Regions from separate parts of the Arthrobacter sp. YAF16 genome, predicted to be linked through region 1. Evidence: riboswitches for the same ligand, from Rfam matches in the RefSeq annotation. Region 1 holds a riboswitch; each other region holds the start of a gene.
The links. A riboswitch is a leader RNA that binds a small molecule or an ion and turns the genes downstream of it on or off. The one in region 1 is predicted to bind thiamine pyrophosphate.
Positions count from the first base shown of each region.

Region 2: another riboswitch for thiamine pyrophosphate. It lies ahead of thiC (phosphomethylpyrimidine synthase ThiC); the one in region 1 lies ahead of AB4Y91_RS00185 (ECF transporter S component).
Region 3: another riboswitch for thiamine pyrophosphate. It lies ahead of thiO (glycine oxidase ThiO); the one in region 1 lies ahead of AB4Y91_RS00185 (ECF transporter S component).
Region 4: another riboswitch for thiamine pyrophosphate. It lies ahead of AB4Y91_RS06090 (bifunctional hydroxymethylpyrimidine kinase/phosphomethylpyrimidine kinase); the one in region 1 lies ahead of AB4Y91_RS00185 (ECF transporter S component).

Region 1 is NZ_JBFRDC010000001.1:40,304-42,494, reverse strand. It holds gene AB4Y91_RS00190 (ABC transporter ATP-binding protein) at 1-362, opposite strand, end outside; gene AB4Y91_RS00185 (ECF transporter S component) at 376-1,008, opposite strand; TPP riboswitch at 1,078-1,221, opposite strand; gene AB4Y91_RS00180 (heme-degrading domain-containing protein) at 1,368-1,913, shown strand; gene AB4Y91_RS00175 (DUF4235 domain-containing protein) at 1,950-2,191, shown strand, end outside.
Region 2 is NZ_JBFRDC010000001.1:1,215,617-1,217,807, forward strand. It holds gene thiC (phosphomethylpyrimidine synthase ThiC) at 1-1,020, opposite strand, end outside; TPP riboswitch at 989-1,096, opposite strand; gene AB4Y91_RS05640 (amidohydrolase family protein) at 1,191-2,191, shown strand, end outside.
Region 3 is NZ_JBFRDC010000001.1:788,823-791,013, reverse strand. It holds gene thiO (glycine oxidase ThiO) at 1-954, opposite strand, end outside; TPP riboswitch at 945-1,065, opposite strand; gene thiE (thiamine phosphate synthase) at 1,092-1,820, shown strand; gene AB4Y91_RS03775 (ferritin-like fold-containing protein) at 1,817-2,191, opposite strand, start outside.
Region 4 is NZ_JBFRDC010000001.1:1,302,483-1,304,673, forward strand. It holds gene AB4Y91_RS06085 (Rne/Rng family ribonuclease) at 1-790, shown strand, start outside; TPP riboswitch at 928-1,025, shown strand; gene AB4Y91_RS06090 (bifunctional hydroxymethylpyrimidine kinase/phosphomethylpyrimidine kinase) at 1,060-2,191, shown strand, end outside.

The DNA of each region.
Region 1 (2,191 bases):
TCGTCGCCGAGCCGCGACAGCACCACCTGGGTCTCCGGGTCCTGCTGCATCAGCCCGGCCCGCCCGCGCCGGGCCCTGGGCGGGGCTCCGTCGATCAGCAGGCTGCCGGTCTCATCGGAGTCCTCGGCATCAGCGGAAGCAGCAGCGGACGCGGCTGCCGCAGTGCTGTCCCCCAGCACACCGGCCAGGGCGTGCAACAGCGTGGACTTGCCGGCGCCGGACGGGCCCAGCAACAGCACGCGCTCGCCCGGGCGGATGTCCAGGTCCAGGCCGCTCACGGCGGCCCGGGCCCGGCCGGCGTGCCGCCAGCCCCAGCCGCGGGCGCTGACCGCGGCCGGGCGTACGTCGTCGACAGACCTCATGCGTGTGCGGGCATCAGGAGAAGACGGGTTCCGATGCCGCCTTGCGGGACCCGAACGAGGCCAGCACCCCGGTCTTGGCCAGGCCGCGGGTGGCGAGCCAGGACAGTCCCCCGGCAATCACCGCTCCGGAGATGGCGCAGAAGACGATGTAGGCGAGCTTGTCACCGGTTTCGTACGCGATGTTCCAGCCCCAGGGCAGGAAGGAGTCGTTCAGGCCGCAGAACAGGCCCGCGCCGGCACCGGCCAGCAGGGACACCGGAAGGTTGAACTTCTTGTACAGGAACGCGGCAAAGATGAGTTCGGCGCCCAGGCCCTGCAGGATGCCGGAGATCAGCACGGTGGTGCCGTACTGCGAGCCCATGATCAGCTCGCCGGTGGCGGCCACCGCTTCGCAGAACAGCGCCGCCCCGGGCTTGCGGATAACGAGCATGCCCAGCACCGCCGGGATCATCCAGCCGCCGGCGTAGAGCCCGGTCAGCGGCGGGTAGACCGCGTTGAGCGGGACGGAAACAAGGTTGGAACCCTGGGACCAGGCCCAGAAAATCACACCGCCGGCAACAGCGATCAACGCGGCCACCACAATGTCGACCACGCGCCAGCTGTATTTGCCGGTGGTCAGTGTCTGCTTCGCAGAAATGTCAGTCATATCGTCCTCCTGAGGAACAGGAGGGGAGGGTGCTCCGGCGGCACCGCGGCCTTCGCCACGGGTGCCGGGCACCCTGAGAACTCGACTCCCTTGCGCCGGTACTAACCGGATCAGGTTCGAGGGTCTGCGGCTGTCCGCACTCTCAGCGCCCACCTACGGTTACCTTGGATTTCTCCAGTGATGCCCGACGGCGGCGCTCCCCTGTCGTATCTAAATCGCCCTTGTGGGCTGGCTCAGTTTACACCCGGCGGCACTCCCAAGTGACTCGCAGTCGTTGTCGTTTTGAGGGCTCATAACGGCAACAACTGCGAGTCAGTTGGGCTTGCGCGGCGGCGGCCACCTAACGGAAGCTGAGTCCCATGACCGACGCACCAGTGCCTTCCCCCGAGTACGACCCGGACTCCGCGGAACCACAGCCGCCGGGATCCCTGGCCGCGCTCATCGGCCGCATCCTGGCCGAAATCGACGAACTGCAGTTCCGGTCCTTCAGCAAGGACGACGCGCTGGACCTGGGCCTCCTCCTGGTCCAACTCGGCCGCCAGCGCTCCTACCCGATCGCCATCGACATCAGCAAGGGCGATCAGGTCCTCTTCCACGCCGCACTGGAGGGCGCCACCCCGGACAATGAGCGCTGGATCAAGGCCAAACAGCGCACCGCGGTGCGGTATGAAGTCCCGTCGCTGCTGGTGGGCCTGCGGGCGCGTGCTGCCGGTCAGAGGATCGAGGACAACGCCTGGTTCGACCAGCGGGAGTTTGCAGCCCACGGCGGCTCGTTCCCCATCTACCTGCGCGGAACCGGGGTGGTAGGCACCGTCACGGTGTCGGGGCTGCCGCAGAAGGACGACCACGAGCTGGTGGTCGAGGCACTGACCGAAATCCTCGGCCGCCCGGGGACGCTAGGCTAGGGGAAGCCCTGTTTCCTCCCGCAAGGAGTACGAAGTATGAACATCTTCATCAAACTGCTTGGCACCGGCGTCAGCCTCCTCGCCGGCTTCGTCGGCACCAAGGTAGTCGACACCGTCTGGGAAAAGACCACCGGCAACAAACCGCCCAAGGGCCACGACGACGACGTCCCCACCACCCTGCGCCAGGCCCTGACCTTCGCCCTCATTTCGGCCTCGGTCAGCGCCATCATCCAGGTCCTCGCCAACCGCGGCACGCAGCGGGCGATCACCCGCTTCGC
Region 2 (2,191 bases), 1.2 Mb from region 1:
GAGAAAGTTCTCCTGGTGGTGTGCGAGGCACCACCCAGCCATGATGGAACCTCCGCGGGACACGATGCCGGTGACCCGGTTGGCGGTCAACGGGACGTACCGCAGCAGCACCCCGGCGTGGATCGTCATGTAGTCGACGCCCTGCTCGCACTGTTCGATCACCGTGTCACGGAAGATCTCCCAGGTCAGGGCGTTTGCTTCGCCGTTCACCTTCTCCAGTGCCTGATAGATCGGGACGGTGCCGATGGGGACGGGCGAGTTGCGGATGATCCATTCGCGGGTCGTATGGATGTCGTCCCCGGTCGAAAGGTCCATCACCGTGTCCGCCCCCCATTGCGTGGCCCATTGGAGCTTGTCGACCTCCTCGGCGATGGAACTGCTTACCGCGGAGTTGCCGATGTTCGCGTTGATCTTCACCAGGAACGCCTTCCCGATGATCATCGGCTCGGACTCCGGGTGGTTGATGTTGCTTGGGATGATGGCCCGGCCGGCGGCGACTTCGCCGCGGACAAGCTCGACGTCGCAGTTCTCCCGCAGCGCGACGAAACGCATCTCCGGTGTCACGATGCCGTGCCGCGCATAATGCATCTGGGTAACCGTTCGGCCTTCGACGGCGCGACGCGGCTCGGGCGGTGCGCCCCGCCATTCAGCCGAGGCGGCGCCGCGCCTGACCGCGGACTTGCCGTCGTCGAGCAGAGTGCGTTCCCGGCCGCTGTACGGCTCCGTGTCCGCGCGCCCGGCGATCCAGTCACGGCGGAAAGCGGCGAGTCCCACCACCGGGTCGCTGCCCGGGCCCGCGGTGCGGTAGACCCGGAACGGAGGATTCCCGACGCCGCCAGGGGACGGTGCCAGGGCGATTTCGGTTACCGGGACGCGGATCCCGCCGTCCTCGACGTACGCGAGGGCATGCGACTTCAGGGACTGCGTCACGGTAGCTGCTGCGGCGCTGTTCCCATTCTGGGCAGGGCTCTGCTGTGGATTTGTTGCGCTCAAAGAGATACTCACTTCCTTCGCCGGCATTACCCGGACAGGTTCAACGGTCGCAGGCTGCGTCAGCCCGATCTCAGCCCCTGCAAGGGCACCCGTGTGGTCGTAGACGAAGCTACCACAGCCCGACGGGAAGCCGTCGAGGGGCTGGGGGGCTGGGCGGGCTTGGCCCGCGGATCGCGATGCGGATTAGGCTTTAGGCCATGAGCGGCATCATCGAGTTCAGCGGCCCGGTCCTCACCGGAGCCGACCAAGAGCGGCGCGGGCTGTGGGCCGTGGACGGCCGCCTGACCTTCCGGCGCCCCGCGGCCGCGCCGGACCTGGTCCTGGACGGTTGGGTGATCCCCGGGCTGGTCGATGCGCACTGCCATATCGGGCTCGGACCCGGCGGGGATGTTCCCGAGGACGTTGCCGAGCGGCAGGCCCTGACCGATCGCGACGCCGGTACCCTGCTGGTCCGCGACGCCGGCGCCGTTCATGACACCCGCTGGATCCAGCAACGGCGCGAGCTGCCACGCATTCTCCGCGCCGGGCGGCACATCGCCAGGACGCGGCGGTACCTGCGGGGCTTCGCCGTCGAGGTGGAACCCGAGGACCTCGTGGAGGCCGTACGCAAGCAGGCCCGCGCGGGGGACGGCTGGGTCAAGCTGGTGGGGGACTGGATCGACCGCGACGCCGGCGACCTCGCTGCGAGTTTCCCGGCCCGGAGCGTCAGGGACGCGGTCCGGGCCGCCCACGACGAAGGCGCCCGCGTCACGGCGCACTGCTTCGCGGAGGACACCCTCGATGACATGCTCGACGCCGGCATCGACTGCATCGAACACGGAACCGGGCTGCTTCCCCGGCACTTGCCGCGCTTCGTCGAACAGGGTGTCCCGATTGTCCCCACCCTGATCAACATCGCCACTTTCCCGGACATCGCGGCCCAGGCCAAGGCAAAGTTCCCCCGCTACGCGGCGCACATGCTGGGGCTCTGGGAACGCCGCGCCGAACGGATCCTCGAGGCGTATGAGGCCGGGGTCGCCATCTACGCCGGGACGGACGCGGGGAGTGTGATCAAGCACGGGCGCATCGTCGACGAACTTGAGGCCCTGCACGGCGCCGGGCTCCCCGCCGGCGCCGCCCTCGACGCAGGGGCCTGGGCCGCCCGCGACTGGCTCGGAGCCGACGCGATCACAGAAGGTGCCAGTGCCGACGTCCTGGT
Region 3 (2,191 bases), 750 kb from region 1:
GAGCTGCTGGGCATCGCGCAGAAGCTGGTACACGCCGCCGGCAGAGACGGCGCCAGCCTCGGAGGGCGCATCCTCCCGCTGGGTTGCGCCGATCACGACCGTGCCGTCCTCCCGCGGGACGATGTAGACCGGAACCCCGCGGACCAGGCCCCGCACGGTCGAGCGCAGCAGTGGCCGGAGCCGTGCCGGGATCCGGAGCCGCAGGATGTCCCCGTAGACCGGACGCAGCGGCAGGGACAGTCCCCCGGGCAGGCCCTGCAGTTCCGCCGCGGCCAGGCCGTTGGCTACGACCGTCTCGCCGGCGCGGAGTTCTCCGCCGCCCTCGAAACGGATGCCGGCGACGCGGCCGCCCTGCCAGAGCAGCCCGGCCGCGCGGCGGGGCACGGCCGTGAACCGGCTGTCGGTGGCCAGCAGTGACCGAATCCTGGCCAGCAGCCGGCGCGGATCCACCTGGTGGTCGGCCGGGATGTCGAAGGCGCAGGAGATACCGGGGCTGAGCAACGGTTCGCGGCTGCGTGCTTCACGGACGGTCAGCGGCTCCACGGCCAGGCCGCAGGCCTGCTGCGCGGCCCGCAGGTCGGCGAGCGCCCGGCGGTCGGCCGCGTCCGCGCCGACGGCGAGGGTCGGCGTCGTGAGATATCCGGTGCCGCCGCCGTCAGTGCTGCCGCCGGCCAGGCCGGCGGCGAACTGCGGCCACAGCCCTGAGGCTTCCAGCATCAGGGCAAGGAGCTCCTCCTCCTGGTAGTGGAGTTCACTCACGGGCGCCAGCATGCCGGCGGCAGCCCAGCTGGCGCCGGTGCCGGGGGCGTCGTCGACCAGCGCGACGGTACGGCCCGAACGGCGGGCCTCCCAGGCGATGCCGTGGCCGATCACTCCCCCGCCGATCACGACGACGTCGTAATAATCCGAGGATGGGCCCGGTGGTGTGGCGGGTGGTGCGACGGATACGTCCATGGGTTCCTTCCCTACGCCGGTACTAGCCGGATCAGGTCAAGCGGTCGGCTCTGACGCCCTCTCAGCCCGTCGGCCGTCTGGCGGCCCGCGCGGGCTCCCGCGGTATGCGCCCAGTTTAGAGGAACTAGGCTTGGGGCATGAGCCAGGATGTCCACACCACCGCCCGCCTGTACCTGTGCACCGATGCCCGGAAGGAGCGCGGTGACTTCGAGGACTTCGTTGACGCTGCCTTTTCCGGCGGCGTCGACATCATCCAGTTGCGGGACAAGTCGCTGGAGGCGGCCGAGGAGCTTGAGCTGCTGGAGGTCCTGCACTCCGTGGCGCGGCGGCACGGCCGGCTCTGGGCGGTGAACGACCGTGCCGACCTGGCCTCACTGGCAGGGGCGCCGGTGTTCCACATTGGGCAAAAGGACATCCCGTTTGCCGCTGCCCGGGATTTCCTGGGCAAGGGCACCGTGATCGGCATGTCCACGCACACGCCGGAACAGGTGGATGCGGCCATCGCGGCGTCCCCGGGCCGGGGCGGGCTGGACTACTTCTGCGTGGGCCCGGTCTGGGCCACCCCCACCAAGCCTGGCCGCGCCGCCGTCGGGCTGGACCTGGTGCGCTACGCCGCCGCGGCGATCGGCCGGGCCGAGGCCGCCGATGTCGGGAAAGTCGCCGGGGTGGTGCCGTGGTTCGCGATCGGCGGCATCGACCTGGGCAACGTGGCGCAGGTGGTCGACGCCGGAGCCAGAAGGATTGTGGTGGTCCGGGCGATTACCGAGGCCGCTGATCCTGCCGGGGCCGCGCGTGCCCTGCTCGCCGCGCTCGACGCCGGGGCGGACGCCGACGCCGACGTCCACAGCGGCGCCGCGGACAACTAGCCGGCTAGTCCCAGCTCTGACATCCGACGGGAATGGGCGGCGGCAAGCTCGGCGGTCAGGGCGCGGGCGAGTTCACCGGCCCGGTCCTCGTCCGTGCCGGTCAGGCCGCCGAGGAAGGCGTGCTCCACGCTGACCCGCTGGGCCTGGGTAAGCGCTTCGCCGAGCAACCGCCGAGCCCACAGGGCCAGCCGGGACGCCAGCCGCGGATCGTCGGCGAGCGCGGCCTTGAGCCGGTCCCGCAGCACAACCGTCGCGTCCCCGGCCGCCTGGACCAGTTCGATCAGCCCGGCCGTCCCGGCGTCGACATAGCCCGAAATGGACCGGTAAAAGTCCGCGGAGACCGTGTCGATCACGTAGGCCTTCATGAGCGA
Region 4 (2,191 bases), 1.3 Mb from region 1:
CGCTGCCCACCTGCACGATGGTGAAGCGACAGCAGCTCCCGACGCCGAAACCCGCCAGGCCGCGCTCGACGCCGCCGTGGAACTCGCTTCGTCGGAGGAGGCAGCGGGTCGTCCCGCGGCCGTGCTGACCTTCGGCGGCGAACAGGTTGCCTTGCCCTTCGTCGAGCACGCCGAGGAAACCCCGCAGCCCGCGCTGACCCTGGACCTGCTGACCGAAGCGTTCGCCCACCTGGGCGACGCCGAGACCGGCAAGCCAGCCGCCGCGGCTCCGGTTGCCGAGTCGCCCGCAGCCGAGGTTCCCACGGCCGAGCACGCGGCGGAGCACGCTGCGCCTGCAGCTGCAGCGCCGTCCCGCGCCACCCGGGGCCGCGGCCGCGCCAGGACGGCGCGGATCCAGCCGCCGAGTGTACGTACCGCCGAGGCCGAGGCCCCGGCCCCGGCTCGCCAGGAAGCTGCGAAGGCCCCCGCGGCCCAGGCGCCGGCCCGCCAGGAAGCCCGCAAGGCTCCTGCGGCCCAGGCCCCGGTACGCCAGGAAGCCCGCAAGGCCCCTGCGGCCCAGGCCCAGGCCCCGGACACCACCGGACCCCGACGGGTGCGCCGGAACCGGAGCGCCAGCCGAGCCCAGGGCGCCGCCAACGAGACGTCCGTGCAGCAGCGCGAGACCGCTCCGTCGGTTGAGGCCGTCTCGGTCCATGAGGCCAAGGCCCCGGAGCCGGCGAAGGTGGCCGCCAAGCCCGCCGCCAACGAGCCGATCATCCTCGGCGTCGGCGTCCCGGCGTCGGAGCTCTAGGACCAAGCAGGCACCACCACTCGCGGGTTCCGTCCGGGATCGACGTAACATCACGTCGACCCCGGACGGAACCCGCGAGTGCGTTAAGGGGACGGGCTGAAATTTAGCGGGGTTGCCGGCGAGGAACGCTAGGCTGGGGGACTGACACGGGGTGCCGCGCATCGAGCCGGCTGAGATCCAGACCCGTTGAACCTGTCCGGTTAGCACCGGCGAAGGGATGTCTCTTGTCTTCAACAACCCAGCCTGCATCTAGCCGAACCTCAGCCTTCCTGCAGTCCGTCTTCCCGGAGCCCGACGGCGGGGCCTCAACGCCGCCGCGGATTCCGCGGGTGCTGGCCATCGCGGGCTCGGACCCCTCCGGCGGTGCCGGCATCCAGGCCGACCTGAAGAGCATTGCCGCGAACGGCGGCTACGGGATGGCTGCCATCACAGCCCTGACCGCCCAGAACACCCAGGGCGTCCGGTCGGTGCATGTACCGCCGGCAGCGTTCCTGACCGCCCAGCTGGAGGCCATCAGCGACGACATCACCATCGACGCCGTCAAGATCGGTATGCTCGGCGACGACTCGGTGATCGACGCCGTCCGGGCCTGGCTCGAAAAGGTGCGCCCCGGCGTCGTGGTCCTGGACCCGGTGATGGTGGCGACGAGCGGCGACCGGCTGCTCCAGGAATCGGCCGAAACCGCGCTGCGGGCTCTCCTGCCACTGGCGGACCTCATCACACCGAACCTGGCCGAGCTGGGCATGCTGCTGGGGGAGCCGCCCGCCGCGGACTGGGCCAGTGCGCTGGAACAGGGCAAGCGGCTCGCGGCCCTGGCCGGCACCACGGTTCTGGTCAAGGGAGGCCACCTGCCGGCCGGCGGAGCCCAGAGCGACGGCGCCCAGAACGACGGCGGTTGCCCGGACGCGCTCGTCAACACCGGGGGAGTGCTCGGCCAGCAGACGGTGGTGGTGCCGGGCGAGCGGATCGACACCCGCAACAGCCACGGCACCGGCTGCTCGCTGTCCTCGGCTCTGGCCACGGTCCAGGCCCGGACGGGGGACTGGGAGGCAGCGCTGCGGGAGGTCAAGCCGTGGCTGCTGGGTGCGTTGCGGGAAGCCGGACGCCTGGAGGTCGGATCCGGCAACGGCCCCGTGCACCACTTCCACCACCTGCAGCACGCTGCGGCACCCCAGCTTCCTGCCGAGGGCGAGTTCGCCACGCTGCTGGCAGGGCACGCGGCGGACGGGCTGGACGCGATCTACGGCCTGGACTTCATTCGGGGGCTCGCGGACGGTACCTTGCCGGAACCCGAGTTCGCCTACTACCTCGGCCAGGACGCCCTGTACCTCAACGGCTACTCCCGGGTGCTGTCCCGCGCGGCGGCCCTGGCGCCGTCGGAAGCCGAACAACTCTTCTGGT